Regions from separate parts of the Variovorax sp. NFACC27 genome, predicted to be linked through region 2. Evidence: predicted binding sites of a transcription regulator. Region 2 holds the regulator's gene; the other holds the start of a gene.
What was found. The regulator sigma-54, encoded in region 2, starts transcription at its own class of promoters, with help from an activator protein. The targets are predictions, from matches to a motif close to TGGCANGNAANCTGCTTT.
Positions count from the first base shown of each region.

Region 1: a site for sigma-54 is predicted at 6,519-6,536, ahead of ABL840_RS38270 (pilin). Genes of this name have one in related genera too.

Region 1 covers NZ_CP157613.1:8,151,706-8,167,709, forward strand. Annotated here, with positions in the region: gene ABL840_RS38255 (pilus assembly protein) at 1-3,783, shown strand, start outside; gene ABL840_RS38260 (hypothetical protein) at 4,054-4,377, opposite strand; gene ABL840_RS38265 (pilin) at 5,281-5,850, opposite strand; gene ABL840_RS38270 (pilin) at 5,928-6,458, opposite strand; gene ABL840_RS38275 (3',5'-cyclic-nucleotide phosphodiesterase) at 6,667-7,470, opposite strand; gene ABL840_RS38280 (CHASE2 domain-containing protein) at 7,501-9,759, opposite strand; gene ABL840_RS38285 (FHA domain-containing protein) at 9,811-10,470, opposite strand; gene ABL840_RS38290 (Stp1/IreP family PP2C-type Ser/Thr phosphatase) at 10,537-11,346, opposite strand; gene ABL840_RS38295 (TerC family protein) at 11,378-12,061, opposite strand; gene sucD (succinate--CoA ligase subunit alpha) at 12,176-13,069, opposite strand; gene sucC (ADP-forming succinate--CoA ligase subunit beta) at 13,080-14,246, opposite strand; gene argC (N-acetyl-gamma-glutamyl-phosphate reductase) at 14,452-15,375, shown strand; gene ABL840_RS38315 (hypothetical protein) at 15,409-16,004, opposite strand, start outside.
Region 2 covers NZ_CP157613.1:778,250-794,253, forward strand. Annotated here, with positions in the region: gene ABL840_RS03570 (SMP-30/gluconolactonase/LRE family protein) at 1-462, shown strand, start outside; gene ABL840_RS03575 (LysR family transcriptional regulator) at 511-1,437, shown strand; gene ABL840_RS03580 (DUF2214 family protein) at 1,499-1,951, shown strand; gene ABL840_RS03585 (spermidine synthase) at 1,959-3,995, shown strand; gene ABL840_RS03590 (hypothetical protein) at 4,094-4,438, opposite strand; gene argS (arginine--tRNA ligase) at 4,570-6,255, shown strand; gene ABL840_RS03600 (SPOR domain-containing protein) at 6,267-7,037, shown strand; gene ABL840_RS03605 (thiol:disulfide interchange protein DsbA/DsbL) at 7,194-7,841, shown strand; gene lptA (lipopolysaccharide transport periplasmic protein LptA) at 7,974-8,693, shown strand; gene lptB (LPS export ABC transporter ATP-binding protein) at 8,690-9,484, shown strand; gene rpoN (RNA polymerase factor sigma-54) at 9,506-11,116, shown strand; gene ABL840_RS03625 (phospholipase D family protein) at 11,130-12,731, shown strand; gene ABL840_RS03630 (LysE family translocator) at 12,745-13,395, opposite strand; gene ABL840_RS03635 (YceI family protein) at 13,414-14,052, opposite strand; gene ABL840_RS03640 (YceI family protein) at 14,121-14,714, opposite strand; gene ABL840_RS03645 (cytochrome b) at 14,717-15,310, opposite strand; gene ABL840_RS03650 (hybrid sensor histidine kinase/response regulator) at 15,427-16,004, opposite strand, start outside.

The DNA.
Region 1 (16,004 bases), 950 kb from region 2:
GGTTATGGCGTGCAGTCGGCTGATACAGGCTTCACGGGTAACCAGGCCAACCTGTTTACGAATGCCAATTCAGGGGTAACGCAGAACCTTGTCGGCAATGCCCTGTACTACAAGTTCGTGGCGGGTGAGTACTGCACCGACCAGAGCCTGCGAAGTTGTGCGACGCAATCGGCGCCGTCGGCGTCGAACACCGTCCCCGCCACATTGCGCTGGTGCAGCGACACCGCGCTGACCGATTGCCAAGCCACCCGCATCGATACCGCCCCCACTGGAGGGAAGAAATATGTATATGCCCGATATCCCGGGGTCACGCTTGTCGGCGCCGTCGGGGCAACAAGCCAGCTGACTCTCAGTGGCTCAGGCAACAGCTCCGTCAGTGGAATTACTGTGGGCTCAAAACAGATCATGTCGGGCGGAACAGGCTCCACCAGCAACCGCAACACACTGGCCCAAGCCATTGCGAACAGCATCAACGACTGTACGACCAACAGCACTGGCAATTGCACGGTCACCGGCTTCAGCGCTTCCAGATCAGGCAGCACGGTGACGATCACCGCGCCCAGCGCCTTGGGCGACTTCACCGACACCCCCGTCGTGAGCAAGTCCGGGAGCATTACCATCGGCGCGACCGCATTCACCGGCGGTGTGACGGCCGTCTACGTCCCAGGGCAAAACGTGCTGACGACGATCAGCTCCGACGTGACCAGCTATTCCCAAACCGGAACGCGTACGGACTGCATGAGCACCACCGCGTGCACTTACACGGAGGAGATGACCAATTTTGCCAATTGGTGGGCCTACTACCGTACACGCATGCAGATGACGAAGACTGCCGCAGGCCTTGGATTTTCCGGCCTGACCAGCAGCTATCGGTTGGGCTTCATGAGCCTCAACAACAACACAGGCTCCGACTTTCTCAATGTCGACGACATTGCGACCACGAAGGGCGGACAGAAAGACCTGTGGTACCAAAAACTGACAGCGGCGATACCGAGCAACGGCACCGGCCTTCGCGTGGCGCTCTCGACGGCCGGCCGCATGTATGCAGGCAAACTGACAGGCAGCCAGAAGCTCTGGGTCAATGCATCCAGCGGCGACACGACCGCGGTTACTGTCAAGGATCCGATGCAGTACGCCTGTCAACGCAACTACACCATGCTGTCGACTGACGGCTATTGGAACGAAGCAGCGACGGCCAAGACAAACACCGGAGTCGTGTACAACACGATCACACAGGTCGACGGCACAACCGCCATCGGCGATCAGGACGGTGACAGCTCCACCGTGCAACGACCCTACTACGACGGAAGCCAGGTTTCGAACACGCTGGCCGACGTAGCCCAGTACTACTACACCACCGACATCCGCTCGAGCATTCTTGGCACTAGCAAGAACAGCAGCGGCGTGGACGTCGGAGCGGACAACACACTCGCCGGTCAGCAACGCATGTACACCTACACCATCGGCTTGGGTGTGTCGGGCTACATGCAGTATCAGTCGGACTATCAGACAGCAACCAGCGGCGACTACTACGATGTCCTCAAGGGCACGACCGCTTCCAACACGAAATGCCGCTGGCAAAGCAGCGGTGCGTGCAATTGGCCCACACCGGTGAGCAACTCGCAAACCACGGTCGACGACTTGTGGCATGCGGCCGTCAACGGGCGCGGCGCTTACTACAGTGCGGGCGACCCCGTCGCGGTCAAGGACGGCATCACCAACTTCCTCAACAACGTCGACGCCCAGAACAGCGCTGGCGCAGCCGTCTCACCCAGCACGGCGAACGTGACGAGCTCCGACAACTTCCTGTTCGACTCCGGGTTCACCTCGGTACAGTGGTTCGGCGAAGTCGCACGCTACACCATCGATCCGGTCACCGGCGTTCCCGGTACGGTGCCGCAATGGTCGCAATCGGGCACCGCCAACACCTCCTCCGCGACACTGCCCACCGCGCTTCTGGACAACACGACCTACAGCGCGCGCAAGATCTACACCAACAACGGCAGCACGCTGATCAACTTCGCGTGGGACTCGCTGACCGACACGATGAAGAACTACTTCAAGATGTCGGCGATCGGCTCGTTGTCGCAGGTCTGTGCCGCGGGCAGCGCCTGTGTTCCCTCAGCGCAGCAGATCGACAGTACTGTTGCAGGTTCGGACAAGGGCATGGGGGGCATCAACCTCGTGAACTTCCTGCGCGGCGACCGGAGCAACGAGGACGGCAGCGGCGGCAAGTACTACTTCAAGCGCACTCACGTGCTCGGTGACATCGTCGGCTCGCAATCGGCTTATGTGAAGAAGTCGAACTTCAATTACACCGATACCGGCTATGCCGCATTCAAGAAGACCAACGAAACGCGCCAGGGCATGCTCTACGTCGGCGCCAACGACGGCATGCTGCACGCGTTCAACGCCGACACCGGCGCCGAAAGCTGGGCATACATTCCCTCGGTGCTGCTGCCCAAGCTCTACAAGCTGGCAGAGAAGAACTACAGCCGCAACCACTCGTACTTCGTGAACGGCTCACCCCAGCAGGGCGAAGCGTATTTCGACGGCGCATGGCATACGCTTCTTGTCGGCGGCCTGGCCGCAGGCGGTCGCGGGTACTACGCGCTGGATGTAACCACGCCGGACACGCCGAAGGTCTTGTGGGAATTCACGTTCAACAACGACAACGACCTCGGATACACCTACGGCATCCCAATCATCACCAAGCTCGGCGACGGCACCTGGGCTGTGCTTGTGACCTCTGGCTACAACAACATCTCGCCTGGCGGCGGCGGCGGCCACCTGTGGGTGTTGAACGCGAAGACCGGCGCAGTCATCAAGAAGATCAGCACCGGCGTCGGCAGCGCAACGGCAGTGGTTCCCGGCTCGGGATGCACGGTCGCCCCATGCCCAAGTGGCCTGTCCCGCATCAGCGCGTGGATGGACAACATCAACCTCAACAACACCGTGACCCAGGTGTACAGCGGTGACCTTTACGGCAATGTCTGGCGCTTCGACCTCAGCAGCCTGAAGGCAGATGGATCCGGAACACCCACGGTGCAACTTCTGGCCACGCTCCAGGACGCCAACAACAATCCGCAACCCATCACGAGCTGGATCGAACTCGGTTTCGCGAGCAGCAGTCACATCATCTACGTGGGCACGGGCAGCTACCTTGGGGTGTCGGACATCGACGCCAAGAGCGCGGGCGCCACGCAGGTGCAGACGATCTATGCCATCAAGGATCCCCTGACGGGAAGCAGTACGACTACGAGCATCTACGGAAGCCCCCGTACAACGGCTTGCTCGACCACGCTGAAGACCAAGTGCTTCATGAAGCAGACGTTCACCGACAAGGATGGGGTACGGACGGTTTCGAGCTCGATGAGCTATGCCACCAACCTGAGCAACATGTACGGCTGGTTCATCGATCTGCCGAACACGGGCGAGCGGATCAATACCGATTCGACCCTGCAACTGGGCGTTCTGGTTTTCGTCTCGAACATCCCGAACAACGCAAATGCCTGCGGCATCGGGGGCTCGGCGTACCTGAACTATGTCGACTACAAAACAGGCCTCTCGCTTTTCCCGGCGACAAAGGCCCAGGTGGTCGGAACGCTTCTCGCGGGAGGCAATGGTCTGGGAGCCGCAGCCTCGGTGTATGCACGAAAAGGCAGTCAGCTGATCGGCAGCGTGAAGCTCTCCACAGGAAAGCTCGAGAACATCGAACTGCCGCCAGGTGCTGGTGGTCCTGGTACCCGCCGGATCTCGTGGCGCGAACTCGTGACACAGTAAGGCGCGGGGGGATGCGAGAAACCCTGCTGACGTCGTCGATTCGGGTCAGTCAGGGCGCTGATGGATTCATCGGCTTGCCCTCTATCCAAAGCCGTACTGGAGCGGAAATGCGATGCTGAATCGCTGCGCTTCGATGCGGGTTTCGTCCTTATAGCTCAGCAGTCGCGCTCTTTCGATCAGCTTCGCTGATGGCACGCGGCTGTGGCGAAAAATGCAAGACACGCTTGGCCAGGTCATACATCCTTGCCGCATTGGCAGGAGTCACTGTTATCAACGTGAGTTCAGCAAAGTTCGCCTAATTTGCAAGCAGTCATGGGTTCTGCGCGTGAGCCGGCTTGTCGTCCCGATAAGCAGACAAGCACTCCCCGCGGCAAATAGATCTGCCTGACACTGATGTAATCCCAGACTACATAGCCGATGACAACGATCAGCGCGGAAGCACATTGCTACGGATATTTTTCTTCCCGCAGTACTGCGCCTGGTTGCCAAACGGATTGGAGACAGGCCACAGAAACCCAAGGCAAAGAGGCCAAACACCAGTTGAAATGAACCATAGCACAGCGGGCATTCAAGCAGGCTGTGCAACGCGATCACGCCGAGCAGCCCCCACAGGCTACGGTGTTGAATGGATCATGCTCGTGCCGGATTTTCGTGCTGATCAGCAATCGGAGAAAGCTGCTACAGATGAGTAGCGCTGCAGGCACGCCGAGTTCAACCACGAGATACAACAGCAATTTATGCGCGTTCGTCGACGCGATACACCTATCGCACCCGACACGCGATGAAGGCCGCGATTTCGACGATTAACAAGATTTCGAGCAGGCCTGTGCGCGATGTCGAGGCCGCAGCCGCAATCAAGAGAAATAAAATCACGCCCGTCCACAGCAGACGTCTTCACAATGGTGCGCCGCGATAGCGGACATAGAACCATAGCGCGGCAATCAGTACATGCTGATCAAGCCGCGAACTGGTTGTGTTGACGCAAGTTGCCAAAGGCTCGGCCCGCACCGAGCTCTGCGGTCAAGCCCCAAAATGCCGGCTAGCGCGTAGTACTGAAGCAGGCCGTAGGCGAGTGTGTCGTACGCTTGGCCACGATCCTTTGTGAGTCTTGTACCGACGCAGGCAGCTCAGGCGATCACAAGGAAAACTGCGATGGCAGAAAACCAAGGGGCAAGTCCAGGAAGAGGACCCTGAAAAATCAAAACGAGTCCTGTGTTCGATGCGCATCGAAGAACTACCGAAGGGCGAAGATTGAAATGACCAGCCCTGCACAAGATAAGCAAGGTAGGCAGACATAGCCAAGAGGCCAACTGTTTCCAAGTATTGACCGATAGCCCCGCAGCAATGGGGAAAGCAAAGGCAACACAATCAAGGCGCTATCGATTGAGGTAGCAAAGTCTAGCTTGGCAATGTCCTCCGCCTTGGCTGGCGTCGCAGAGAAACTCGCCTTGGCATTTTCCCTGTGCCTGCTCCTAAGTACAGATGAAGAATGATCGATTACAGAGGGCACGCCGCGGAAGCGTACTTGGCGTCGATATTGGCGGCTTTGCAACTCCAGGAGCCGTTCAAGTCACGCGCCCATGTGATGGTTCCGGCTGTAGCGCCCTGCAATGGCGCTCCCGCTAAATTTCCGAATGTCGCTACGATCGTCGAAGAAGCGGTTAGAGACAGCGTGACTTGCGGGACGCCAGTGCCAGATGCTGCCCAAATCTCAGAAATCGATGGTGCCGCATTGCCTGCAGTCGCCTGCAAGTTTGAGCCACTAGCTTGTGGGTCGCAGTTGTTTGCTATGGCGGGATTGCCAACATTGATTTGGCCACTGGCTAGACAAGTTTCTATCGCTGTCTTTATCGCGCCAGACTCCCCGACAACCCGTTGCACGTGGGAACGAAAAACATACGTCTGATATTGCGGAATAGCGATCGCAGCAAGAACCCCAATGATCGCAACGACGATCATCAGTTCAATCAGAGTAACGCCCCGGACCTTGAGCTTTAATTTCGACATCGCGTTCTCTTGACGTCTGTGTCCATTGCATTTTTTCCTTTCGCTGATGAAAGGTGTCAACACATTTCAGGACGGGTCATCATCAAATAAAAAGGCTCCGCCAAAGCAGAGCCTTTTTTGTTGAGAGTCGACAACAGTTAGGAGGCGTCAGCACATGCAGCTGCGCGATACTTTGCGTCAACAGTGGCGGTGCACTTCCAAGTGCCTTCAAGGCTCCGCGTCCAGGTCAACGTGTTCGTACCTGCCGTCTTGAGAGTTGCAGCGGCACCGTTACCGAATGTTGCAATGATCGTCACCGGCGCGGTGGTCGACAGCGTAACTTGCGGATAGCCCGTACCGGTTGCCGCAGCCACGCCGCTACCTTGTTTCGCGCCATCTTGAATCGACGATGCAGTAGCTTGCAGATTGCATTCGTCAGCAGCTTGGGCAGTTCCCGTCGGGATATTGGAGGAAACCGAACCCGTCCGGCCTTCCAGCATGCACGTTTCGACAGCCGTCTTGAGGTTTCCAGCCTCGCCCATTACGCGGGTGACTTGCGACTTAGCGATGTAAGTTTGATATTGTGGGATTGCAATAGCAGCCAAGATACCAATGATCGCCACAACGATCATCAGTTCGATAAGGGTAAAGCCGGCCTGAGCGCGGCGAGCGAGAGTACGACGGTTCATTGAACTAACTCCAGGTAGGTTGGTTGTTACGCCCGGGAACCTGCCCGGAGCGAAGTACCTTCCGCAGCATCTGTGCCACCCGTCCTCAAGGCCTCCTGCCGACCGAACACGTCACCTCTACCCACTTTGGCGTTACACGATGTGACAGAATCCGCCTAAAGACGCTACACACGGTGACAAATTTGTCATGCCAATGCGTCACCGGCTGTCAGAAGGTCAGGATGCCATCCGCTTTCAGCCAGCGAATATCCCGCTGCGCCAGCCCTGCCACCTGCTCTTCCACCAGCCCCTCGATCTGGCTCATGATCTCGTCGGTTTCGGCGGGCTTGGTGTGGGTGATGTAGATCGGGTAGTGCTTGTCCGGCCCGATGTGCGCGAGCTCCTGGGCCAGCACGGCGGGCGACAGGTGCAGGCTGCGCTCGGCCAGCGCCTGCTCACGGCTGCTGAATGCCGTTTCGATCACCAGCATCGCCACGTCGAGTTCGTTCACCCGCTCCCAGAAGGGCGCATTGCGTTCGGTGTCCCCGCTGAACACCCAGTGGGCGCCACCCTCGGCACTCCGCACGGCGAATCCGCAGGCCGGCACGGTGTGGAACGCGGGCAGCACTTCGACCACCTTGGGCTCGCGGCTGCCGAGCTGCAGCCGCTGTCCGACCGCGATGTCATGGAAGCTCACGAAGGGCGCCTCGAGGCTGGGAATGCTCTCGAAATCCGGCCAGATGACGTTGTTGAAGACGTGCGTGCGCAGCGCATCGATGGTGGCGCTCAGCGCGTGTACGCGCAGCGGCTGCGTGCGGCGGCCGCCTATAGCGTCGAGCATCAGGGGGAGTGCGGCGATGTGATCGAGATGGCTGTGCGTGAGCACCACGTCGTCGATGCAGACCATTTCATCGAGCGTGAGGTCTCCAACACCGGTGCCCGCATCGACGAGCAGATCCGTGTCGACCAGAAACGAGGTGGTGCGGCAGTCTTTGGCGATGGCGCCCGAGCAACCCAGCACACGAACCTGCATTGTGAAAGACCCCTTTGTATGTGTCTGTCGTCATTTGGTCTCGAACCGGGTCGCGCCATCCCAGTTCGGGTCTTGCGGTCGCAACGCCATCGAGGCTAAACGCTGGGCGTAGAGCTGGTAAAGGACTTTTTTCGCATCCGCGGCGAGCAGGGGCGCGAGCAAGTTTCGGCCCATGGCCCAGTCTTGGCGGCGATACGCGGCGAGCACTTCGCTCCAGCGTTCGAGCAGTTGCTGAGCCTGCTCCATCGCTTCGGGCGTGCGCGCGGCAAGGGGCGTAAAAACGGCAACGGCTTGTGCCTTTCCCTTGACGCGCACGCTGTCGAGTTCCTGCCAGATGAAGTCGTGCGCGAGTTCGCGCGTCGCGCCGCTGGCGACCACTTCCACGCCGTAGTGTCCGCTCAGCCCCTCGAGGCGGGACGCGAGGTTGACCGCGTCGCCGACCACGGTGTAGCTGCGGCGTGCCGCCGATCCCATGTCGCCCACGCTCATCACGCCGCTGTTGATGCCGATGCCCACGCTGATCTCGGGCCGGCCGCTGGCGCGGTGGATGCGGTTGATGTCGCGCACGGCGTCGGCCATGTCGAGCGCGGCGCGCACAGCGAGCGTGGCGTGGTCGGGCGTGTCGATGGGCGCGCCCCAGAAGGCCATGACGCAGTCGCCCATGTACTTGTCGACGGTGCCGCGGTGCGCGCTGATGACGTTGGTGAGCCGGCTGAAGACGGTGTTGAGAAAGGCCTGCAGCTCGGCCGGCGCCATCTGCTCCGACAGGCGGGTGAAGTCGCGCATGTCGCAGAACATCACTGTCATCGGCTTGCTCTCGGCGCGCATGCTGTAGCGGTCGGGGTGCGCCATCATCTCGTTGACGAGCTGGGGCGGCACATAGGTGCCGAAGAGCCGCACCAGCCCGCGCCGCGCACGCGATTCGACGAAGTAGCCCCAGCTCATGTTGAGTGCGAAGGCGAGCGCCGTCATGGCCAGCGCGGAAGCCAGCGGCATCACGAGGCTGAAACCCACGTACAGCCAGGCGTTGAGGCCGATCAGCGCGACGATCACGCCCGCGGCCAGCAGCACGGCGCGCGGCGCCGACAGCAGCGAGAGCCCGAAGGCCAGCAGGAGCCCCGCGACGACGACCAGCAGCACTTCGTAGCCGGGCGCGTAGTCGGGCACGCTGAGCAGACGCTGGTCGAGCAGCGCGGAGACGATGTTGGCGTGCACCTCCACGCCGGGGAACGCCGCCTCGACCGGCGTGGCGCGCAGGTCCTGCAAGCCCGGCGCCGTGGCGCCCACGAGCACGATCCTGCCCTTGAGCTCGCCGGGGCCGAGCCGCCCCTCGAGCACGTCGGAGGCGGGCACATAGCGGAACGATCCGCCATCCGAGCCGCCGGGGCCGCGAAATGGCACCTGCATGCTGCCCGTGCCGTCGACCGGAATGCGAAGCCGCCCCACCCGCAGCGACTCGAGCTGCGGCATGGCGCCCGCGCCCGACGCGAAGGCCGGCTGTACGGGCGGAGAGCCATTCGCCAGCCGATAGACCGCCAGCCCCAGCGACTCGTAGTACCCCGGCTGCGCCTTGTCGCCGTCGTAGCGGGCGATGAGCGGAACGCTGCGGATGACGCCATCGGCATTCGCGCCGACGAGCGTGTTCAGGAAGCCCGCCACCGGCGCGGCCTTCGCGAGTTCCGGCAGGCTGGCGCCGAAGCCGTTCCACCCCGTGGCGTAGGTACCACCCGGAGGGAAAGCGCCTTCCGTCAGCAGCGGCGCCGCGGGCAGCTGCCCCTTGGCGCTCGGCGTTCCGGTCCGCGTGAAGTAATAGCCCAGCGCCACGCGTTGGCCGCCCAGCGCCGCGGCGAGCGTGGCGTCGTGATCGAGGGAAGGGGCGAGCCGCTCGACCTCGGCGGCCAGGCCCTGCACGCCGTTCAGCGGGCCGCTCGCGATCTGCCTCAGCCTTTCGAGGCCCGAACTGCGGTCCGGCTCTAGGAACATGACGTCGAAGCCGAGCACGGCCGCCTGCTGGCGCGTCATCAGCTCGGTGGTCAGGCGAGCGATCTTGTCGCGCGGCCAGGGCCACTGGCCCTGGCGCGCCAGGCTGGCGTCGTCGACATCGACGATCACCACGCGCGCGTCGGGCGTGCCCGGCATGGTGGCGCGCAGGCGGACGTCGTAGATCAGCTGGTCAAGGCGTTCGAGGGCGGTGAGTCGCCAGGCGCCGGTGGCGTGCGCCAGCGCCAGAAGCACCGGCAGCAGGGTGATCACGATGCGCGGCCAGTGCCGCCGCAGCTCTTCTCTCACGGCGCCGGGTCCGTGCGGGCGTGACCGCGGCAAGCCAAGGGAAAAGGCGGCTCAGATGCGCACGAACTGCATGCGCGTGGCGCCGCCCAGCTCGAGCACGTCGCGCTCCTGCAGCGCGACGGCCTCGGTGCCCAGCTGCAGCCCGTTGAGCGTGACGCTGCCTTCGACGCCGGCGGCCACGTAGCCCTGGCGCCGGCGCGTGACCACAGCCACAGCCACGCCCGGCTTGCCGATGGTGGTGACGACCTTCTGCAGCCCGACGTCCTGCCCCTCGTTGGCGCCGGACAGCACGCGCAGCACCGGGATGCCGAGCTCGACCAGCGCGCCCGATTCCGTGGGTGCCGACGACAGCGGCATGGCACCCGACGTGTATTCGCCCGAGGTGGCGCGAACCGAACCGGCGCCGACGGCCGGGTCAAGGTTGCTGCGCGCGCGGAAGTGGATTCGGCAGCCCCCGACCTCGATGACATCGTTGTCCTTGAGCGCCTGCCGCTGGATGGCGAGCGCATTGACGTAGGTGCCGTTGGTGCTGTTGAGATCTTCAATTTCGACTTCGCCACCGCTCATGTGCAGCACGGCGTGCTCGCCGCTGACCGCCAGATTGTCGATCACGATGTCGTTGTAGGCACGGCGTCCCAGCGTCGTGCGTTCCTTGGCGAGCGCCACTTGCCCGATGACAACGCCATCGACCGAAATGATCATCTTCGGCATTGCCGACTCCCCGAATCCAAAGCTTGAAAGACGGCAGGCACGCCGGAAAGCCGCCCCCGGAGCCTGTTACCTGCCCGTGCGGGGCGTTTCCGCAACGCTCGCGCTGGCCAGAACAACGGAGATGTTGTCCCGTCCGCCATTGTCATTGGCAATTGCAACCAAAAGTGATGCTTTTTTCTGAAGCCCGACATCGTGTCCTAGAAGCGTGAAAAGCTGCTCATCCGAAACCATCTCGCTGAGCCCGTCGGAGCAAAGCATATAGAGATCGCCCGGTCTTGCGCTGTGCTCGTGCATTTCCAGCAAGACTTGGGCCTCCACGCCGACGGCGCGCGTCACGAGGTTGCGGGTGGGCGAATTCAGGGCTTCCTCGGCGGTGATGGCGCCGGCGTCGAGCTGCTGCTGGCGCAGCGAGTGGTCGCGGGTGAGGAGCTCCAGCTTGTTGTTGCGCACGCGGTAGCAGCGCGAATCGCCGATGTGGCCGACCACCACGCGCTGCGGCCGGAAAGCCGCCAGCACCAGGGTCGTACCCATGCCCTGGAGTTCGGGATTGGTCGTGCCGGCGTGCAGGATCGAGCTGTTGGCCTCGTCCGTGGCCGCCTGCAGCGCCCGCCGGACCACGCGGGACGGCGCCTGCATGCCTGCCTGGGCGAACCAGCGGCCGAAGCTCGCGTGCAGCAGCGAGACGGCCATGGCGCTCGCCACCTCGCCGCCCTTGTAGCCGCCCATGCCGTCGGCCAGCAGAGCCAGCCCAAGGGCCGGATCCACGTGAACGGCGTCTTCGTTATGGGAGCGCGTCCGACCGACGTCGGTCAGGAAGGCAAATTCCCAGGTCAGCGGAGGGCGGGTGGAGAAAAGGGAGACGCCGACACTCGCCATGGTCTGTCAGCGCCGATCTCTCTCGAACTGCTCAGTGCGCAGCGGCTTGCGCGCGCCGCTGCATCAGGCGGCCGGCGGCCACGACGAACAGGGCACCGGCGGCGGCAGCCGCGTAGTGCAACCAGGGGTTGGCCACCAGCGTTTCGCGCAGTACGGTGTCCTGCACGATGGTTTCGCCGCCGACCCAGCCGATCAGCGCGGCGCCCAGCATGACGATGATCGGGAAACGTTCCATGAGCTTGATCATGAGCGTGCTGCCGAAAATCACCAAGGGAATACTTATCGCCAGGCCGAGAATCAGCAGGACCATGCTGCCTTGTGCGGCGGCCGCAACGGCAATCACGTTGTCCAGGCTCATCACCAGGTCGGCCAGCAGGATGGTGCGCACGGCCACCATCATGCTGCCGTACTCCTTGGATTCGCCGTCGCCCTCGTCTTCCTCGCCGAGCAGCTGAAGGCCGATCCACAGCAGCAGCAGGCCGCCGATGATCTGCAGGTAAGGCAGGGCGAGCAGCTTGGCCGCCACCACTGTCAGCACGATCCGCAGCACCACGGCCGCGCCCGAACCGAAAAGCACGGCCTTTTTCTGTTGCGCGGGCGGCAGCGAGCGCGCCGCCATGGCGATCACCACCGCGTTGTCCCCCGACAGGATGATGTTGATCCAGATGATCTTGAGCAGACCTATCCAGAAATCTGTGCTTTGAAGAAATTCCATGTCTCTGATCCCACTGTGTTTTATTGAAAAAAGCGCCCGCAATCCAGTGCGGGCGCTTTTTTGTTTCTGCGTGGTCGGTTTCGCGGCGAACCGCTACCGTCTTTTTCTTGTCGCTTAGAGCTTTGCCTTCAGCAGCTTGGCGAGCTCCGAGAAGTTGCGCGTCACGGTGAAGCCGCATTCTTCCATGATGGCCAGCTTGGCCTCGGCCGTGTCGGCGCCGCCCGAGATCAGCGCGCCGGCGTGGCCCATGCGCTTGCCGGGAGGAGCGGTGACACCAGCGATGAAGCCGACGACCGGCTTCTTCATGTTGTCCTTGCACCAGCGGGCTGCGTCAGCCTCGTCCGGGCCGCCGATTTCGCCGATCATGATGACGGCGTCGGTGTCCGGATCGTCGTTGAATGCCTTCATCACGTCGATGTGCTTCAGGCCGTTGATCGGGTCGCCGCCGATGCCGACTGCCGACGACTGGCCCAGGCCGATTTCCGTCAGTTGAGCCACGGCTTCGTACGTCAGCGTGCCCGAGCGCGAGACCACGCCGATGCGGCCCTTGCGGTGGATATGGCCGGGCATGATGCCGATCTTGATTTCGTCGGGCGTGATCAGGCCGGGGCAGTTCGGGCCCAGCAGCAGCGTCTTCTTGCCGCCGGCCGCTTCCTTGGCCTTCATCTTGTTGCGCACTTCGAGCATGTCGCGGACCGGGATGCCTTCGGTGATGCAGATCGCCAGGTCCAGGTCGGCCTCGACGGCTTCCCAGATGGCGGCCGCGGCGCCTGCCGGCGGCACGTAGATCACCGACACGGTCGCACCGGTCTGCGTGGCGGCTTCCTTGACGGAGCCGAAGATCGGGATGTTGAAGATCGACTCGCCGGCCTTCTTCGGGTTCACGCCGGCCACGAAGGCGTTCTTGCCGTTCGCGTATTCCTGGCACTTCTCGGTGTGGAACTGGCCGGTCTTGCCGGTGATGCCCTGCGTGATGACTTTGGTGTCTTTGTTGATGTAGATCGACATGACTTGTTCCTTAGGCCTTCTTGACTGCTGCCACGACCTTCTGGGCCGCTTCCGCCATGGTGTCGGCGCTGATGATCGGCAGGCCCGATTCGGCCAGCAGCTTCTTGCCTTCGACTTCGTTGGTGCCCTTCATGCGCACGACCAGCGGCACTTGCAGGTTCACGGCCTTGCAGGCCGCGATCACGCCGGTGGCGATGGTGTCGCACTTCATGATGCCGCCGAAGATGTTGACGAGGATGGCTTCCACGTTCTTGTTCTTCAGCATGATCTTGAAGGCCTCGGTGACCTTCTCGGGGGTGGCGCCGCCGCCCACGTCCAGGAAGTTGGCCGGCTCGCCGCCGAACAGCTTGATGGTGTCCATGGTGGCCATGGCCAGGCCGGCACCGTTCACCAGGCAGCCGATGTTGCCGTCCAGCGAGATGTAGGCAAGGTCGAACTTCGAGGCTTCCACTTCGGCCGCGTCTTCCTCGTCGAGGTCGCGCAGGGCGACGATCTCGGGGTGGCGGAACAGCGCGTTGCTGTCGAAGTTGAACTTGGCGTCCAGGGCGATGATGTTGCCCTTGCTGTCACGGTTGAGCGGGTTGATCTCGACCAGCGAGGCGTCCGTCTCCATGTAGCAGGTGTAGAGCTTCTTGAAGATGTCCACGGCTTGCGCGGTGGAGTCGGCCGGGATGCCGATGCCGTCGGCGATCTGCTTGGCCTGTTCGTCGGTCAGGCCCTGGGCCGGGTCGGCGAACACGGTGATGATCTTCTCGGGCGAGGAGTGGGCCACTTCCTCGATGTCCATGCCGCCTTCGCTGGAAGCGATGAAGGCCACCTTCTGGGTGGCGCGGTCGGTCACGGCCGAAACGTAGTATTCCTTCTGGATGTCGGCGCCGTCCTCGATGTAGAGGCGACGGACCTTCTGGCCTTCGGGGCCGGTCTGGTGCGTCTTGAGCTGCATGCCGAGGATCTCGCCGGCGAGCTTCTTGACGTCCTCGATGGACTTGGCGACCTTGACGCCACCGCCCTTGCCGCGGCCACCCGCGTGGATCTGGGCCTTGACGACCCAGACCGGGCCCCCAAGCTTCTGGGCGGCTTCAACCGCCTCCTGGACCGTATAGGCCGGGATGCCGCGCGGCACCGGCACGCCGAACTTGGCAAGGATTTCCTTGCCTTGGTACTCGTGAATCTTCATGAGGGATGTCTCTCGGAAGGAGGAAGTTGAGAAATCGGGAGATCGGGCTGAGAGGGTCTATGCTCTGTTGTTCGCGGGCGACGGCAGCCTGACGGCTGGGGGCGGCGAACAACCGCGGACTGTATCATGGTGCGCCGCACCAATGCTGTAAGTGGGGTTGCGGGCAATACGTACTTCCTACTAGTTACCCTGGGGCACTTCCATCATGGCCAAGGTTTTCATCGACGGCGAAGCCGGCACCACCGGCCTTCAGATTCGTGAACGTCTGCAGGCGATGCCGCAGATCGAACTCGTGAGCATCGCGCCCGAGCTGCGAAAGGACGCCAACGCCAAGCGCGAGCTGATGGCCGGCGTCGACCTGGTGATGCTGTGCCTGCACGACGACGCGGCGCGCGAATCGGTCGCGCTGATCGACCAGCTGCCCGGCAACAAGCCCAAGATCATCGACGCCTCCACGGCGCACCGCATCGCCCCCGGCTGGGTGTTCGGCTTTCCCGAACTCACCGAAGGCCACTGGCAGGCCGTGGCCAAGGCCGAGCGCGTCGGCAACCCCGGCTGCTACGCCACCGGCGCCATCGCCATGGTGCGCCCGCTGGTCGACGCGGGCATCCTGCCGGCCGACTTCCCCATCTCGCTGCCCTCCGTGAGCGGCTACTCGGGCGGCGGCCGCACCATGATCGAGGCCTACGAGAAGGGCGAGGCCCCGGCCTTCGAGATCTACGCGCTGGGCCTCAAGCACAAGCACATCCCCGAAATCATGACCTACACCGGCCTCACCCGCCGGCCGGTGTTCATTCCGTCGGTGGGCAACTTCAAGCAGGGCATGCTGGTCCAGCTGCCGCTGCACCTCGACCTGCTGCCCGGCAAGCCGAAGGCCGGCGACCTGCAGGACGCGCTGGCCGCGCACTACGCGCGCAGCAACACGCCCGAGAAGTTCGTGAAGGTGCTGCCGCCCACCGAAGACGGCAAGCTCGAGGCGCTGGCGCTCAACGACACCAACAACCTCGAGATCCGCGTGTTCCCGAACGAAGACCACCGCCACGCGGTGGTGATCGCCCGCCTCGACAACCTCGGCAAGGGCGCCAGCGGTGCCGCGGTGCAGAACCTGAAGCTGATGCTGGGGCTCTGAGCGCCCCGCTTCCTCAGCGGTAACCGCCGCCGGTCAGTTCACCAGCCAGAGCCCCAGGCCCAGCAGGGCCGCGTGCGCGCCCAGCGCGATGTACAGCGGCTTGCGCGAGGGCGTCGACATGTCCTGAAGCGTCTCGTGGATGCGGCGCGTGAGCAGCGCGCGCAGCGCCGGGTCCTGGGGCGCGCCGCCCTCCCCCGCCGCCACCGGCTGTTCGCCATGCTCCGCGCGGCCCTGCTGCCATTCGGCCAGCATCTCGCTCAGGGGCAGCCTGTCGATCACGAAGGCCACGACCGCGCGCACCGCCCTGCCTTCACCCAGCACCGGCGCGAGCTGCTTGCTCAGCGCATCGACCGAAAGCCAGTCGGCCACGCGCTGCAGCGCGCCGTGGGTGCGCGGCATGGCCTCGATGCGGCCGGCGATCGCGCCACCCAGCCGCTGCGACACCGCCTCGCCGCGCGCCGCCACCAGGTGCTGCATCGCGCGCGCACGCCCCTGCTGCACGCCCAGCGCCACGTAGACGACCACGAAGAACAGCAGCAGGAGCGCCACCAGCAGCGGCGGCGAGGTGATGAGCGCGAGCACGGCGCCGACGCCGCCCGCGCGCGCGGCGACATTGCCCGGCCCCTGCA
Region 2 (16,004 bases):
CGGCTGCATGCCGATGGCCGGCTCGACCTGCTGCTGGGCAACGCGCCGAGTCCCAACGGCATCGCGGCCAGCGCCGACGGCAAGGTGCTCTTCGTGGCGGTCACGCGCGGCAACCAGGTCTGGCGCGCGCCGCTGTTGCCCGACGGCAGCCTCTCGAAGGTGGGCGCGCTGCAGACTTTCTTCGGCACCAGCGGGCCCGACGGGCTGGCGGTCACGTCCGATGGCGGCCTCGTGGTGGCGCATGCGAGCCTGGGCGGCGCCTTCGTGCTCAATGCGCGCGGCGAGGTCACGCACATGGTGCGCAGCCCGGCCGGGCAGACAGTGACCAACATCGCCTTCCGGCCCGGCACGCGGCAGCTGGTGCTGACCGATTCGGCCACCGGCAGCGTGCTGGAGGCGGAGCTGCCGGTGGGCGGGGCGCCGCTCTTCTCGCACGCGACGGACTCCCGGCACCAGGCCTAGAGCCGGAAGGGCCGGTGCCGGAGTGAGCGGGGCTATAGTTCCCGCCCCATGGACCGCCTGAAGCAACTCGAATCCTTCGTCTCGGTCGCGACCCGCGGCAGCCTCACCGCCGCGGCCAAGGCCGAGGGCGTGGCGCCCGCGATCATGGGGCGCCGGCTCGATGCGCTGGAAGAGCGGCTGGGCGTCAAGCTGCTGGTGCGCACCACGCGCCGCATCACGCTCACGAACGAAGGCAGCTCCTTCCTCGAGGACTGCCAGCGCCTGCTGTCCGAGTTCGCCAATGCCGAGGCCAGCGTGAGCGCCGGCGGCCTCAAGGCCAGCGGCCACCTGCGCGTGACGGCGCCCGCCGGCTTCGGCCGCCGCCACGTCGCGCCGCTGGTGCCGCGCTTCCATGCGCTGCACCCTGAAGTGACCATTTCGCTGAACCTCAGCGACCGCGTGGTCGACGTCACCGGCGAGAGCTTCGACTGCGCGGTGCGCGTGGGCGACCTGCCCGATTCGTCGCTGGTGAGCGTGCGGCTGGCCGACAACCGCCGCCGCTGCGTCGCCACGCCGGAGTTCGTGCGCCGCCACGGCAAGCCGAAGCATCCGGGCGAACTCTCGCGCTTCGCTTGCCTCACGCTGTCGAGCGACGCCTCGCAGACGCGCGGCTGGGCCTTCCGCATCGTCAACGAGGAGGGCAACCAGGAGCTGATCCACCTGCGCCCGAGCGGCCCGCTCGACTGCTCCGACGGACAGGTGCTGCACGACTGGTGCCTCGCCGGCCACGGCATCGCCTGGCGCAGCACCTGGGAGGTCGAGGCGGAGATCGACGCCGGCCTGCTCGTGCCGCTGCTCGACGAGTTCGCCGCGCCGCCCAACGGCATCTATGCGGTGTTCGCGGGTGCCAAGCACCTGCCGCTGCGGGTGCGACTGTGGCTTGATTTCCTCAAGGAGCAGTACGGGAATCCGGAATTCTGGGGAGGAAGGGCCTGAGTCGCATCAGCGGCGTCACAATCTGTTTGCATTTGCAACCCCACAGAGAAGAAAGTCACTGATGACGCTCGAAGCCATCCTCGCGTACCTGCACTTGCTCGCCATCCTGACGATGGTTGTGTTCATTTCCAGCGAAGCGGCGCTGTGCCGCGTGCAGTGGCTCAACGCGGCGGTGGTCGAGCGGCTGGCCAAGGTCGACATGGTCTACGGCATCGCCGCCATCGCGGTGCTCGCCACCGGCATCGCGCGCACCTGGTGGGGCGTGAAGGGCACGGCCTGGTACTGGACCAACCCGCTGCTGCACGTGAAGCTGGGGCTCTTCATCATCGTGGGCGTGGTGTCGATCTTTCCGACGCTCACGTATTTCCGCTGGCGCAAGACGCTGCGCGCCACCGGCAAGCTGCCGGCCGAGGCGGAGATCCTGAAGACCCGCAAGCTGGTGATGATCCAGGCGCACCTGATCGCGCTGATCCCGCTGGTGGCGGTGTTCCTGGCACGGGGCTTCGGCAAGTAGGCGCGGCATGGGACGCGCCGGCATCCAGCTCCTGTTTGCCGGAACGATCTTCAGCAGCGCGTTCCTGCTGTTCCTGGTCCAGCCGCTGATCGCGAAGCAGATTCTTCCGTGGTTCGGCGGCTCGGCCGCGGTGTGGTCGGTCTGCATGGTGTTCTTCCAGGCCGTGCTGCTCGCGGGGTACGCGTACTCCGACTGGGTCGCGCGCCACCTGCGCATGCGGGCGCAGGCCGTGCTGCACGTGGGGCTGCTCGTCGCGAGCCTGGCCTTCGTGCCGATCGTGGTGGGCGCGCAGTGGAAGCCGACCGGCGCCGAAGACCCGGCCTGGCGGATCCTGGGGCTGCTGCTCGCCACTATCGGCCTGCCGTACTTCCTGCTTTCCACCACCGGGCCGCTGGTGCAGTCGTGGGTGGCGCGCACACCGTGGGGTGCGCAGGTGTACCGCTACTTCTCGCTGTCGAACCTGGCTTCGCTGCTGTCGCTGCTGAGCTATCCGGTGTTGATCGAGCCGTTCAGCACGCTGCGGCAGCAGGCCAACGGATGGTCGTGGGGCTACGGCGCGTTCGTGCTGCTGTGCGCGGGCACGACGCTGTACATGGCGCGGCGCTGGCCGGTCGGCGTGGTGGCGCCGCAGCCGCCCGGCCAGGCCGCCGCGCCGGACCAGCCGCCGCGGCCCGCCGACTACCTGCTGTGGCTCGCGCTACCCGCGCTGGCTTCGTGGCTGCTGCTGGCCGTGACGAACCACATCACCCAGAACGTCGCCGCGGTGCCTTTCCTGTGGGTGCTGCCGCTGTCGCTGTACCTGCTGACCTTCGTGCTGTGTTTCGAGAGCGACCGCTGGTACCGGCGCGGCGTGTTCCTGCCGCTGGCGGCCGTGATGCTGCTGCTGTGCGCCTTCGGGCTGCAGCACAGCATCGGCGCCGATGTCTACGTCGCGCTGCCGCTCTACGTGTCGGGGCTTTTCGTGCTGTGCATGTTCCTGCACGGCGAAACCGCGAGGCTGCGGCCGGGGGCGCGCTACCTCACGCGCTTCTACCTGATGCTGTCGTTGGGCGGGGCGCTGGGCGGGGTGATGGTCGGGCTGGTCGCGCCGCACGTGCTGGCGGCGTACTACGAACTGGGGCTCGGCCTGATGCTGACGGCGCTGGCGGCCGCGGCCGTGCTGCGCCGGCGGATGTGGCTGCGGCTGAGCTGCGTGGTGCTGGCTGCCTGCTGCATGCTTTTCCTGTTGCTGCAGATCGACAGCGACCGGGCGGGCGCGCGGAGCCTGCAGCGCAATTTCTATGGCGCGCTGCTGGCATACGACACGATGCGCGACCCGCCCTCCGACAGCGTGCGCCAGCTGGCGCATGGATCGGTCAAGCACGGAGCGCAGTTTCTGGACCCGGCGCGCCGGCGCGAGCCCACCACCTACTACGGCGAGACTTCGGGCATCGGCCGCGCGATCGCCGCCGCGCCGGCGGGGCCGCGCCGCGTGGGGCTGATCGGGCTGGGTGCCGGCACGCTCGCGACTTACGGCCGCAGCGGCGACGTCTACCGCTTCTACGAGATCAATCCGCAGGTGTTCGCGCTGGCGGACAAGGAATTCAGCTTCCTGCGCGACAGCGCCGCGCGCATCGAGCGCGTGCTCGGCGATGCCCGGCTGGCGCTGGAGCGCGAGCCGGTGCAGGGCTTCGACGTGCTCGCGGTGGATGCGTTTTCAGGAGACTCGGTGCCGGTCCACCTGCTCACGGCCGAGGCGATGGACGCCTACCTGCGGCACATGAAGCCCGACGGGGTGATCGCCTTTCATGTCACCAACCGCTTCCTGGCGCTCTCGCCCGTGATCGCCCGGGTGGCGCAGGCGCGGGGACTGCATGCGGTGCTGGTGCACGACGAGGCGGAGCAAGCCGAATGGCTGCGCCGCACCGACTGGGTGCTGGTCGCGCGCGATCCGCGGGTGCTGAAGCGTGATCCGATGGGGCAGGCAGCCATTCCCATCGAAGTGCAGCCCGGGCAACGGCCCTGGACCGACGACTTCAACAACCTGCTCGGCGCGCTGAAGTAGCGCACGGCGGCACGGTCACGCCAAAAGAAAAGACCCGCACGCTGCGGGCCTCGTTCTTCTCGAAGGCCGGTGCTTCGATGCACCGACGCGCCATGGCTTCAGGCCTTGGCGTCCTTCTCGCACTTCTTGATGAAGCTGTTCTTGGCGGCGCCGGCCAGCGGCTTGCCGTTCTTGTCCACGGCCTTGGCGGCGCAGGCGGGAGCGGCCGCGGCCTTGGTTTCCTTCTCGCACTTCTTGATGGAGCTGGCCTTGGCGGCGCCGGCCAGGGCCTTGCCGTTCTTGTCCACGGCCTTGGCTTCGCAGCTCGCGCCGGCGGCGGGGGCTGTTGCGGCAGGGGCGGCAGCGGCGGGGGCTGCAGCGGGTGCGGGAGCCTTGTCTTGAGCCTGGGCTGCGCCGAAGGAAAGGCAGATGCCCAGTGCGACCAGGGAAAGGAGCTTCTTCATGGTGATATGTCCTCGCTAGGTTGAGTTGTGACAGGTTCCCCGCCTCGGGGCCGACCATCGTAACGGGCCAAGGCAACGATCGGATGACCATCGTCAACAGCGCCCGGGTTTGCCCCCGGTAAAATTTCCGGATGCTATTGGTCAAACAGGAGCTGCTCGCGGCGCTCGCGAACACGCTCGAATCCCTCTCGCCCGGCGCCGGCTCCAAGGCCGCGTTCGAGTCGCCCAAGATGGCCGCGCACGGCGATTTCGCCTGCACGGCAGCGATGCAGCTCGCCAAGCCGCTGGGGCGCAAGCCCCGCGAACTGGGCGAGGAACTGAGCGCCGCGCTGCTCGCCACCCCCGCGTTCGCCCAGTGGGTCGACGCCATCGAGATCGCCGGGCCCGGCTTCCTCAACATCCGCCTGAAGACTGCCGCCAAGCAGCAGATCGTGCGCGAGGTGCTGTCGGCCGGGAATACTTTCGGCCAACAGCCGGCCACCGGCGAGAAGGTGCTGGTCGAGTTCGTCTCGGCCAACCCGACCGGTCCGCTGCATGTGGGCCACGGCCGCCAGGCCGCGCTCGGCGACGCCATCTGCAACCTGCGCGCCTCGCAGGGCGAGAGCGTCTGGCGCGAGTACTACTACAACGACGCCGGCGTGCAGATCCAGACGCTGGCCAACAGCACGCAGCTGCGCGCGCGCGGCTTCAAGCCCGGCGACGCCGAATGGCCCAGCGGCGAGAAGGCGCCTGCATACAACGGCGACTACATCGCCGACATCGCGGCCGACTTCAAGGCGAAGAAGACCGTCAAGTCGGAAGACCGCGAAGTCACCGCCAGCGGCGACATCGAGGACATCGACGCCATCCGCGAGTTCGCCGTGGCCTACCTGCGCCGCGAGCAGGACCTGGACCTGCAGGCTTTCCGCGTGCGTTTCGACCAGTACTACCTGGAGTCCAGCCTCTACACCAGCGGCCGCGTCGAGGATGCGGTGCGCAAGCTCGTGGCCGCCGGCAAGACCTACGAGCAGGACGGCGCGCTGTGGCTGAAGTCGACCGACTACGGCGACGACAAGGACCGCGTGATGAAGAAGCAGGACGGCACGTACACGTATTTCGTGCCCGACGTCGCGTATCACATCGCCAAGTGGGAGCGCGGCTTCCACAAGGTCATCAACATCCAGGGCACCGACCACCACGGCACCATCGCCCGCGTGCGCGCCGGCCTGCAGGCCGCCGGCGAGGGCATCCCCGAGGGCTACCCCGACTACGTGCTGCACACCATGGTGCGCGTGATGAAGGGCGGCGAGGAGGTCAAGATCAGCAAGCGCGCCGGCAGCTACGTCACGCTGCGCGACCTGATCGAGTGGACCAGCACCGATGCGGTGCGCTTCTTCCTGCTGAGCCGCAAGCCGGACACCGAGTACACCTTCGACGTCGACCTCGCGGTGACGAAGAACAACGACAACCCGGTCTACTACGTGCAGTACGCCCACGCGCGCATCTGCTCGGTGCTGGCCGGCTGGGGCGGCGACACGGCAGCGCTCAAGGACGTCGACCTGTCGCCGCTGGAGAGCCCGGCCGCCCAGGCGCTGATGCTGCTGCTGGCCAAGTACCCGGCCATGCTGACCGCCGCGTCGAAGGACTTCGCCCCGCACGACGTCACCTTCTACCTGCGCGAGCTGGCCGCCAGCTACCACAGCTACTACGACGCCGAGCGCATCCTGGTCGACGACGAAAAGGTGAAACTGGCCCGCCTGGCGCTGGTCGCCGCGACCGCGCAGGTGCTGCACAATGGCCTCGCGATTCTCGGCGTCAGTGCGCCGAGCAAGATGTGAACTCCCTCACCATGAAGAAGACAAGAAGTCAACGCGGCAACATCGTCATCGGCCTGATCATCGGGCTGGTGCTCGGCCTGGGCGTCGCGCTGGGCATCGCGGTTTACGTGACCAAGGTGCCGATCCCGTTCGTGACCAAGACGCAGCGCGGCGGCGCCGAGCAGGACGAGGCCGAAGCCCGCAAGAACCGCGACTGGGACCCGAACGCGCCGCTGGCCGGCAAGGCAGGCGCTCCCAAGCCGGCGGCCCCGGCCGCTCCGACCGGCCCGGTCAACCCCATCACCGGCGAGCCGGCCACCGGCAACACCGCCGCGGCCCCGGCCACCGCTTCGCCCAATACCGCGCCGCCGGTGCCCGTGGTGGTGGCGCCCAAGCCGCGCCCCGCGCCGGTGCCGGCCGAGGCCAACGCCCTGCCGCCGTCGAACGATCCGCTGGGCGACCTGGCCCGCGCTCGCTCGGGCAGCGTTTCCGGCTCCGGCAGCACGACCACCGCGTCGGCCGCGCCGAGCAGCGGCAGCAACGCCGGCAGCAGCTCCGGCCCCGATCCGTTCATGTACTTCGTGCAGGCCGGCGCCTTCCGCACCACCGAGGACGCCGAGGCGCAGCGCGCCAAGCTGTCGCTGATGGGCGTCGAGGCCAAGGTCACCGAGCGCGAGCAGGCGGGCCGCACCGTCTACCGCGTGCGTGCCGGCCCCTTCAACAAGAAGGACGACGCCGACCGCCTGAAGGAGCGGCTCGACGGCGGCGGCATGGATTCGGCGCTGGTCCGCGTGCAGCGCTGACCGGACGTCATCCGGCCGGCAACCGACACGAATAGCCCCTAAGCTTCGCAGCGCGGCGTTTGCCGCCACCATCCACAGCCTCGGGCGCGCCGGATGCGGGGGAACTCCCCGCCGCGCGCCGGCTCAGTCTGCCGTAATAACTGGAGAGCTCTTTCAATGAAACGTCGTGACTTTTCGCTGGCCGCCACTTCGCTCGGACTGCTGTCCCTGGCCGCCAACCCGGCACACGCCCAGGCGCGCGTGCCCAAGGCCGGCTCCGAGTACCTGGTGCTCGACAAGCGGGTGCCGGTCGACGCGCCCGCCGGCAAGATCGAGGTGGTCGAGTTCTTCTCGTACAACTGCCCGCACTGCAACGACTTCGAGCCGTCGCTGGAAGCCTGGATCAAGACGGTGCCGAAGGAAGTCGCCTTCCGCCGCATCCCCGTTCCCTTCGTGGGCAACGACGTCGAGGCCAAGCAGCGCCTGTACTACACGCTCGAAGCCATGGGCAAGGTCGACGAATACCAGCCGAAGGTGTTCAACGCGATCCACGCCCAGCGCCAGAACGTGAACGGCGACGCCAACATCATTGCCTGGGCCACTGCCAACGGCCTGGATGCCGCCAAGTTCAAGGAAACCTTCACCTCCTTCGGCGTGGCCAGCAAGGCCAAGCGCGCCTCGCAGCTGACCGACGCCTACAAGGTGGCCGGCGTGCCCGCGATGGCCGTGGCAGGCCGCTGGTACGTGGACGGCGAGACCGCCGGCAACATGACCAAAGTACTTCAGGTCGTGAACTATTTGATCGGCGAAGCAAAGAAGGGCTGAGCCCTTGGATTCACGCTGTTTCTGGTAGCAAACCAGAGCGAAAGTCAAGCCCGCCTAGGCGGGCTTTTTCATCTGTGCGTGCGGGGCAGAAGCACTCAGACGCATACAATGCCGAGCAAGTTTCGTGCCTCTATGACATTGCACTCTTACCCCACCATCCCCTTCCTTCGTCGCGTCAGCCGGCTGGCTGCCGGCGCGCTGTTGCTGGCCGGCTTCGCCTCGGGTGCCCTGGCCGAGACCGCCGACCGCTCCAAGCCGATGAACATCGAGTCGGACGCGATGCGCTACGACGACCTGAAGCAGACCAGCGTGTTCACCGGCAACGTTTTGGTGACAAAGGGCACGATCATCATCCGCGGCGCGCGGCTGGACGTGCGCCAGGACGCCGAGGGCTACCAGTACGGCGTGGTCACGGCGGCACCCGGCAAGCGGGCCTACTACAAGCAGAAGCGCAACGCGCCCGACGAGTGGATCGAGGGCGAGTCGGAAGTGATCGAGTACGACAGCCGCGCCGACAACGTCAAGTTCATCCGCAACGCCACCATGCGCCGGCTGCTGGGCGCCACGCCGAACGACGAGAGCCAGGGCGCGCTGATCGTCTACGACCAGAGCAACGACACCTACACCGTCAACGGTTCCACCGTGCCGCCGAACACCGCCGTCAACGCCTCGGCTCCGGGCGGGCGCGTCAGGACCATCCTGACCCCCAAGGCCGCCACAGCCCCTGCGGCCGGCGCCTCGGCCCCGGCCGCCGGCGCGAAGGCGCCGCCGCCGGCACCCACCCCGGCACCCGGCAAGGGCCTGCGCCAGAGCACCACGCTCGGCAGTGACCAGGGAGATACCCGCAAGTGATCGAATCCGCAGGAACGCAGGACGTCAACGGCGCCCCGGGCAGCCGCCTGGTCGCGCGCGGCCTGAAGAAGAGCTACGGCAGCCGCACGGTCGTGAAGGACGTCTCGCTCGACGTGCAGAAGGGCGAAGTCGTCGGGCTGCTCGGCCCCAACGGCGCCGGCAAGACCACGTCGTTCTACATGATCGTGGGTCTGGTGCGCGCCGATGCCGGCGACATCGCCATCGACGGCGAGCCCATCGCCCACATGCCGATCCACCGCCGCGCCCGCATGGGCCTGAGCTACCTGCCGCAGGAAGCCTCGATCTTCCGCAAGCTCACGGTCGAGGAGAACGTGCGCGCCGTGCTCGAGTTGCAGATGGAGCCCGACGCGAACGGCAAGATGGCCCCGCTGTCGAAGCCGCACATCGAGGAGCGCCTGTCCGAGCTGCTGGCCGACCTGCGCGTCGACCACCTGCGCGATTCGCCCGCGCTCGCGCTGTCGGGCGGCGAGCGCCGCCGCGTCGAGATCGCGCGCGCCCTGGCCACGCAGCCGCGCTTCATCCTGCTGGACGAGCCCTTCGCCGGTATCGACCCGATCGCGGTGATCGAGATCCAGCGGATCATCAGCTTCCTGAAGGAGCGCGGCATCGGCGTGCTCATCACCGATCACAACGTGCGCGAGACGCTGGGCATCTGCGATCACGCCTTCATCATCAGCGACGGGCATGTGCTGGCACAAGGCACGCCTTCGGAGATCGTCGACAACGCCGAGGTACGCAGGGTGTACCTGGGCGAGCACTTCCGCATGTAAGGCGCGGGGGCGGTTTCCACCATGAAGCAAGGGCTGTCCCTTCGCGTTTCGCAGCATCTGGCGCTGACGCCACAGCTGCAGCAGTCGATCAGGCTGCTTCAACTCTCCACGCTCGAACTGAGCCAGGAGGTGGAGCAGATGCTCGACGAGAACCCGTTCCTCGAGCGCACCGCGGAAGAAGCGGCGCGCGAGGAATTCGGGCTCGACACGGCCGATGCCCCGGTTCCGCGCGATGAAGGCGGTGACGGTGGTGAAGGCGGGGACGGCGAGGGCGACTTCGCTTCGCCGGCCGCCAGCAGCGCATCCACTGCTTCCACCGAAACCGTCACCAGCACGGCCGACACCGACGGCCCCGCCGCCGACATCTCCGAGCGCGAGCCCGACTGGGAAGGCGACGGCACCGTCGACATGGCGCCCGACGACAGCGAATGGGGCAGCGACGCGCCCGCGCGCCAGAACAACCTGGGCGACGACGAGCGCGCCGACGCCACCGAGCTCGCGCGCAGCCAGGAGTCGCTGCAGTCCTTCCTGCATCGCCAGGCGCTGAGCCTGCGCCTCGACGAGAACGACAGCGCCGCGCTGCGCTTCCTGATCGAGTCGCTCAACGACGACGGCTACCTCGAAGACTCGCTGCCCGCCCTGGCCTCGGGCCTGGCCGGCGACGACAACGACCAGTTCGACGACCTGGTGCACCACTTCCAGGTGGCGCTCGGCCTGCTCCAGAGCCTGGAGCCCGCCGGCGTCGGCGCGCGCGACCTCGGCGAATGCCTGAGCATCCAGCTGCGCGCCATGGCCAGCGAGGACGAGACCGAGGAAGAGGAGCAGGTCCGCAAGACCGCCATCGCCATCTGCAAGCAGCCGATGGAGCTGCTCGCGCGCCGCGACTTCAAGCGCCTGGCCACGCTCACCCGCAGCAACGAGGACCTGGTGCGCTCGGCGCTGCAGATCATCGCGCGGCTGGAGCCCAAGCCGGGCCGCAGCTTCGTCGACGTCGAGCGCAACATCATCATTCCCGACGTGATCGTCACCAAGACCGGGCGCGGCACGAACGTGAAGTTCCGCGTCATGCTCAACCCCGAGGTGATGCCGCGCCTGCGCGTGCACGACATCTACGCCGGCGCGCTCAAGTCGCACAAGGGCGAGGGCAGCCAGGCGCTGTCGCAGCGGCTGCAGGAGGCGCGCTGGTTCATCAAGAACATCCAGCAGCGCTTCGACACCATCCTGCGCGTGAGCAACGCCATCGTCGAGCGGCAGAAGAGCTACTTCGTGCACGGCGAGCTCGCGATGCGCCCGCTGGTGCTGCGCGAGATCGCCGACGAGCTGGGCCTGCACGAATCGACCATCTCGCGCGTGACCACCGCCAAGTACATGGCCACGCCCTTCGGCACGGTCGAGCTCAAGTACTTCTTCGGCTCGGCGCTGGGCACCGAGACCGGCGGCAATGCGTCGAGCACCGCGGTGCGCGCGCTCATCAAGCAGTTCGTCGGCTCCGAGAGCGTGAAGAAGCCGCTGTCGGACAGCCAGATCTCCGAGATGCTGAAGGAACAGGGCATCGAGTGCGCGCGCCGCACCGTCGCCAAGTACCGCGAAGCGCTTCGCATCGCGCCCGCCAACCTGCGCAAAGCCCTGTAGAAAGACACCGTCGATGAGCCGGGGCCTGATGTCGCGCTGTGGGCATTGGGTCTTCGCCATGGTGGCGGTGGTGCTGTTCGCAGGCTGCGCCACGCTGCCCGACGAGGCGCCGCGCACGCCCACCAGGGCCATGGCCGTCTCGGCCGACACTGCCCTCGGCAAGATCGCGCTGGCTTCCCAGCCCGACCCCGACCTGAGCGGCTTCCGCCTGATGCCCGGCGGCGATTTCGCCTTCGACACCCGCATCCAGCTGGCCCGCCGCGCGCAGCGCACGCTCGACGTGCAGTACTACCAGATCGAGAACGACGAGACCGGCCGCTACCTGCTGCGCACCCTGCGCGACGCCGCCCTGCGCGGCGTGCGCGTGCGGCTGCTGATGGACGACCTCTACACCTCCGGCGAAGACGAGTTGCTGCTCGGCCTCGCCGCCACGCCCAACGTGGAGCTGCGGCTGTTCAACCCGTTCCCGGCCGGCCGCGGCAGCCTGCTGAAGCGCTTCACCGCCTCGCTCTTCGACTTCAGCCGCGTCAACCGCCGCATGCACAACAAGCTGTTCATCGCCGACGGCGCGATGGCGGTCGCGGGCGGGCGCAACATCGGCAACCAGTACTTCAGGCGCACCGCGGGCGAGAACTTCATCGACCTCGATACCTTCGTCACAGGCGCGCTCATCCCCCGGCTGGGCAGTCTCTTCGACCAGTACTGGAACAGTGTCTACGTGCGGCCGATCCAGTCGGTGGCGAGCAGTGCCTTGTCGCGCGAGGAGCTGCAGCAACGCTTCGAGCTCGCCACCGGCCCCGACACCACGCCGCCGCCGCCGAGGCCCGCGCCCAACGACCTGCTCGGCTACAGCCCGATGGCGGAAGACCTGGACGCCGGCAAGCTCGGCCTGATCTGGACCACCGCCGAGGCATACGCCGATTCGCCCGAGCGCGTGATCGGCAAGACCGCTTCCTACGGCGGCGTGCCGCTGCTCGACGTGGACAGCGTGCGCTACAACGTGGTCGAGCAGATGCGCCGCGCCCGCTCGGACGTGACCATCGTCTCGCCCTACCTGATCCCGGGCCCCTCGGGGCTGGAGGTGATGCGCGAGATCCGCGGCCGCAACGTGAAGATCAGCGTGGTCACCAACTCGCTGGCCGCTACCGACGAGCCGCTGGTGCACACAGCCTACCGCCGCTACCGCCCCGACATGCTGAAGCTGGGCGCCGACCTCTACGAGCTGAGCACCAACCGCACCCGGCGCAGCGTGCGGCTGGGGCTCTTCGGCACCTCGGTGGGCAGGCTGCACGCCAAGTCGGCGGTGATCGACCGGCGCATTCTTTTCGTCGGCTCGATGAATTTCGATCCGCGCTCCGAAACGCACAACACCGAGATCGGCCTCTTCATCCGCAGCCCCGAGATGGCGCAGCAGGCGCTCAAGCTCATCGACGTGCTCAAGCAGCAGGGCGCCTACAGGCTGCGCTTCGCCGAGGGCAGCAACGAGTCGCGCATCGAGTGGGTCAGCGACGACGCCGGCAAGCTCACCGTGCTGACCGAGGAGCCCGACTCCGGCTTCTGGGACCGGACCATGCTCGAGATCCTGGCGCCGCTGACACCGGAGAGCCTGCTCTGAGCCTCGACGCCGCTCAGTGGCCGCCGCGCACGGCCGACCACACGAGCCGAAGGCCCAGCAGCCCCATCACGCCGCCTGCCGCGCGGTCGATCCAGACCTTGTAGCGCAGGTAGGCCGAGCGCGGCGCCGCCGAGGACAGCGCCAGCGCGACGATCGAATACCAGCCCGTCTCGATGCAGAAGATGACCGCCGGCACGGCCAGCGCCAGCACCAGCGGCACCTCGCGCGGCAGGAAGGCCGCGAAGATGCTGGCGTAGACCACCGCCGTCTTCGGGTTGCTCACCTGCGTGGCAAGGCCCAGCAGGAAGGTGCGCTTGCCGCGACCCTGCGGGCGCTGCGAGGAATCGACGGCCTCCTGCGCCACTGCCAGCGGCTGCCGCGCGCCACGCCAGATGCGAAAGCCGAGGTAGACGAGGTATGCGCCGCCCAGCCCCTTGATCGCCAGGTACAGCGCAGGCACCGCGAGAAACGCCGCCTGCAGCCCTGCCAGCGCCGCGATCGCGAAGACCAGCCCGCCGGCGCCCATGCCCAGCGCCGCCGCGAGGCCGTCGGCGCGCGAAGTCACGGCGGTGCGCGCCACCATCACGAAGCTGGGGCCGGGGCTCATCGCGCCCACGGTCATGGCGCCGGCGATGCCGAGAAGGGCGAGGGTGGTGTCCATCATGGCTGTGCTCCCGCAGCGTTACTGCACGTTGACCGCTTCGACCTGCACCAGCAGCCTCACCTTGTTCTCGAAGCCGAAGTTCAGCCCCCAGGTGATGCCCCAGTCGCTGCGCTCGACGGTGGTCTCGAAGTCGCCGCCGCACACCTGGCGGTTGATGAGCGGGCTCAGGTAGCAGTTGAAGCGCACGGCCTTCAGCGTCACCGGCTTCGTCTGGCCCATCAGCGTGAGCGTTCCGGGCACGTCGACCACCTTGTCGCCGGAGAACTCGATGCGGTCGGCCACGAAGCGGCCGGTCGGAAACTCGGCCATGTTGAAGAAGTCCTTGCTCTGCACGTGGCGGTTGAGCAGGTCGACGCCGGTATTGATGGAGCTGATGTCCATCGTGATGTCGACCTTGCCGCTGGTGCCGGTGCCGTCGATCTGCACCGAGCCGTCCTTGGTGCTGAAGCGGCCCCGGTTGGTGGTGGTGCCGTAGTGGCCCATCTCGTACATCACGAAGGTGTGCGTGGGGTCGATCACGTAGTTGGCGTTCTTCGCCGGCCCGCCCGCGGGCTTGGCGGCTGCCGCCGGCGCGAATTCGGAAGGCAGCTGTTGCTGGGCCGTGGCGCCGGTGAACACGGTGGCCGACAGGGCCACGGCGAGAAGGAGCTTTTTCATGGCGGTGGTCGTGTGGGGCATGAAAGAGAAAAACCGATGAAGGAGGGCGGGCGGGTGGGCGAAGCGGATCACAGCGGCCCGAGGCCCGCGAGAGTGAACCTGAAGCGCACCTGCACCTCGTTGCCGACCATCGAGGTGTCGGTCCATTCGCCGTCGCCCACCTTGTAGTCGAGCCGCTGGATCGTAAGGCTTCCGGTGGCCACCGCGTAGTTGCCGCCAGGCGCCGGCGCGATGCTGACGGGCACCGTCACATACCTGGACGTGCCCTTGATGGTGAGCTTGCCCGCCATCTCGAACCTGCCTTCGCCCAGCGCCTTGATGGCGCTCGACTGGAAGCTCGCCTGCGGGAAGTGCGCCGCGTCGAACCACGGCTGCTTGGGCAGCTCGGCGTCGCTCATGGGAATGCCGAAGCCCGCGCTGGCGGTGTCGATGTGAAGCACGACGCTGCCGCCCTCGGGCTTCTTCGGGTCGAAGGCGACCTGCGCGTCGAACTTCTTGAACGTGCCTTCCACCGGCACGCCCATCTGCTTGCTGACGAACACGATCTGGCTCTTGTCGGCAACGAGCCTGGCGGCCGGGGGCTCCGCGCCGGCCGGCAGCGCCATGGCCAGGGCCAGAGCCAGAGCCAGCACCGGGGTGAACAACGGGAGCTTCATCTTCATCGTCATCGAGCTGATTCCTGGCGTGGCCCGGGCCACATGCGTTTCAGAAGACCGTCGCGGTCGATCCAGTGGTGCTTGAGCACCGCCGCCACGTGCAGCAGCGTGACGCCCGCCAGCACGAAGGCGCAGTTGCGGTGCAGCGGCTGCAGCATCGCCTCGGCGAAGTCGTGGTCGACCGGCACGAAGTCGGGCAGCTGCAGCACGCCGAACCACGCGACGGGCATGCCCATGGCCGAGCTGTAGGCCCAGCCGGACAGTGGCACGGCGAAGAACAGCAGGTACATCAGCGCATGGCTGACGCGGTAGCTCGCCAGCTGCAGGCGCGACATGCCCGCGGGCAGCGCCGGCGGGCGGTGCCCGAGCCGCCACAGCAGGCGCAATGCCGACAGCAGGAGGATCGTGATGCCCGCCCACTTGTGCCAGCTGTAGATCTTCAGCCGCAGCGGGGAGAACTGCAGGCCCGTCATGTAGAGCCCCACGCCGAAGGAGCCGACGATCAGCACCGCGAGCAGCCAGTGCAGCGCGATCGCGAACAGGTCGTAGCGCAGGCCGGCCGGGTCGGCGGCGAGGGGGGAAGAAGGCGTGTCGGTGGACATCGGGGGCGGGGACGGCGGCCTGTACGCGGTGTGCGCGGAGCATATCCCGGAAGCGATGACAGCACGGGCCGTGCCAGCTCCAGCACGCGTCAGGTGCGTCAGGTAGGTCGGGTGCGTCAGCCGCGCGCCTGCTGCACTCCCAGCAGCATCCGGCGCAGTTCCTCCGGCTGCACCGGCTTGCGCAGCGCGCGCCAGCCCTGCTCGGCGGCCAGCCGCTGGGTGGCTTCGGTGATGTCGGCGGAGATCAGCGCGATCGCCAGCGAGGGCTTCTGCTGCTGCAGCTTCGCGGCCAGCGCGATGCCGTCGAGCGCGCCCGGCAGGCGGATGTCGCACAGCGCCGCGTCGAGCGCGTGCAGGTCGGCCAGCGCCAGCGCCTCGGCGGCGCTGGCGTAGACGCGCGGCTCCACTTCCCATTGCCGCAGCAGCGCGGCGAGGCTGTCGGCCACCACCGCGTTGTCTTCCACCACGAGCACGGCGAGGCCGGGGCGCAGCGTGCTCGTTGCACCGGCGCCCTCGTCCTTTGCGGCCGGAGCGGTGGGTTGCTGAGCAGTCGCCTGTGCGCCCTCGGGCGCGGCGGGCAGTTCGAAGCCGAACACCGAGCCCCGTCCCGGCGCCGAGCGCAGCGACACCTCGATGCCGAGCTGCGTCGCCAGCCGCCGCACGATCGCCAGGCCCAGCCCATGGCCGCGCTGCA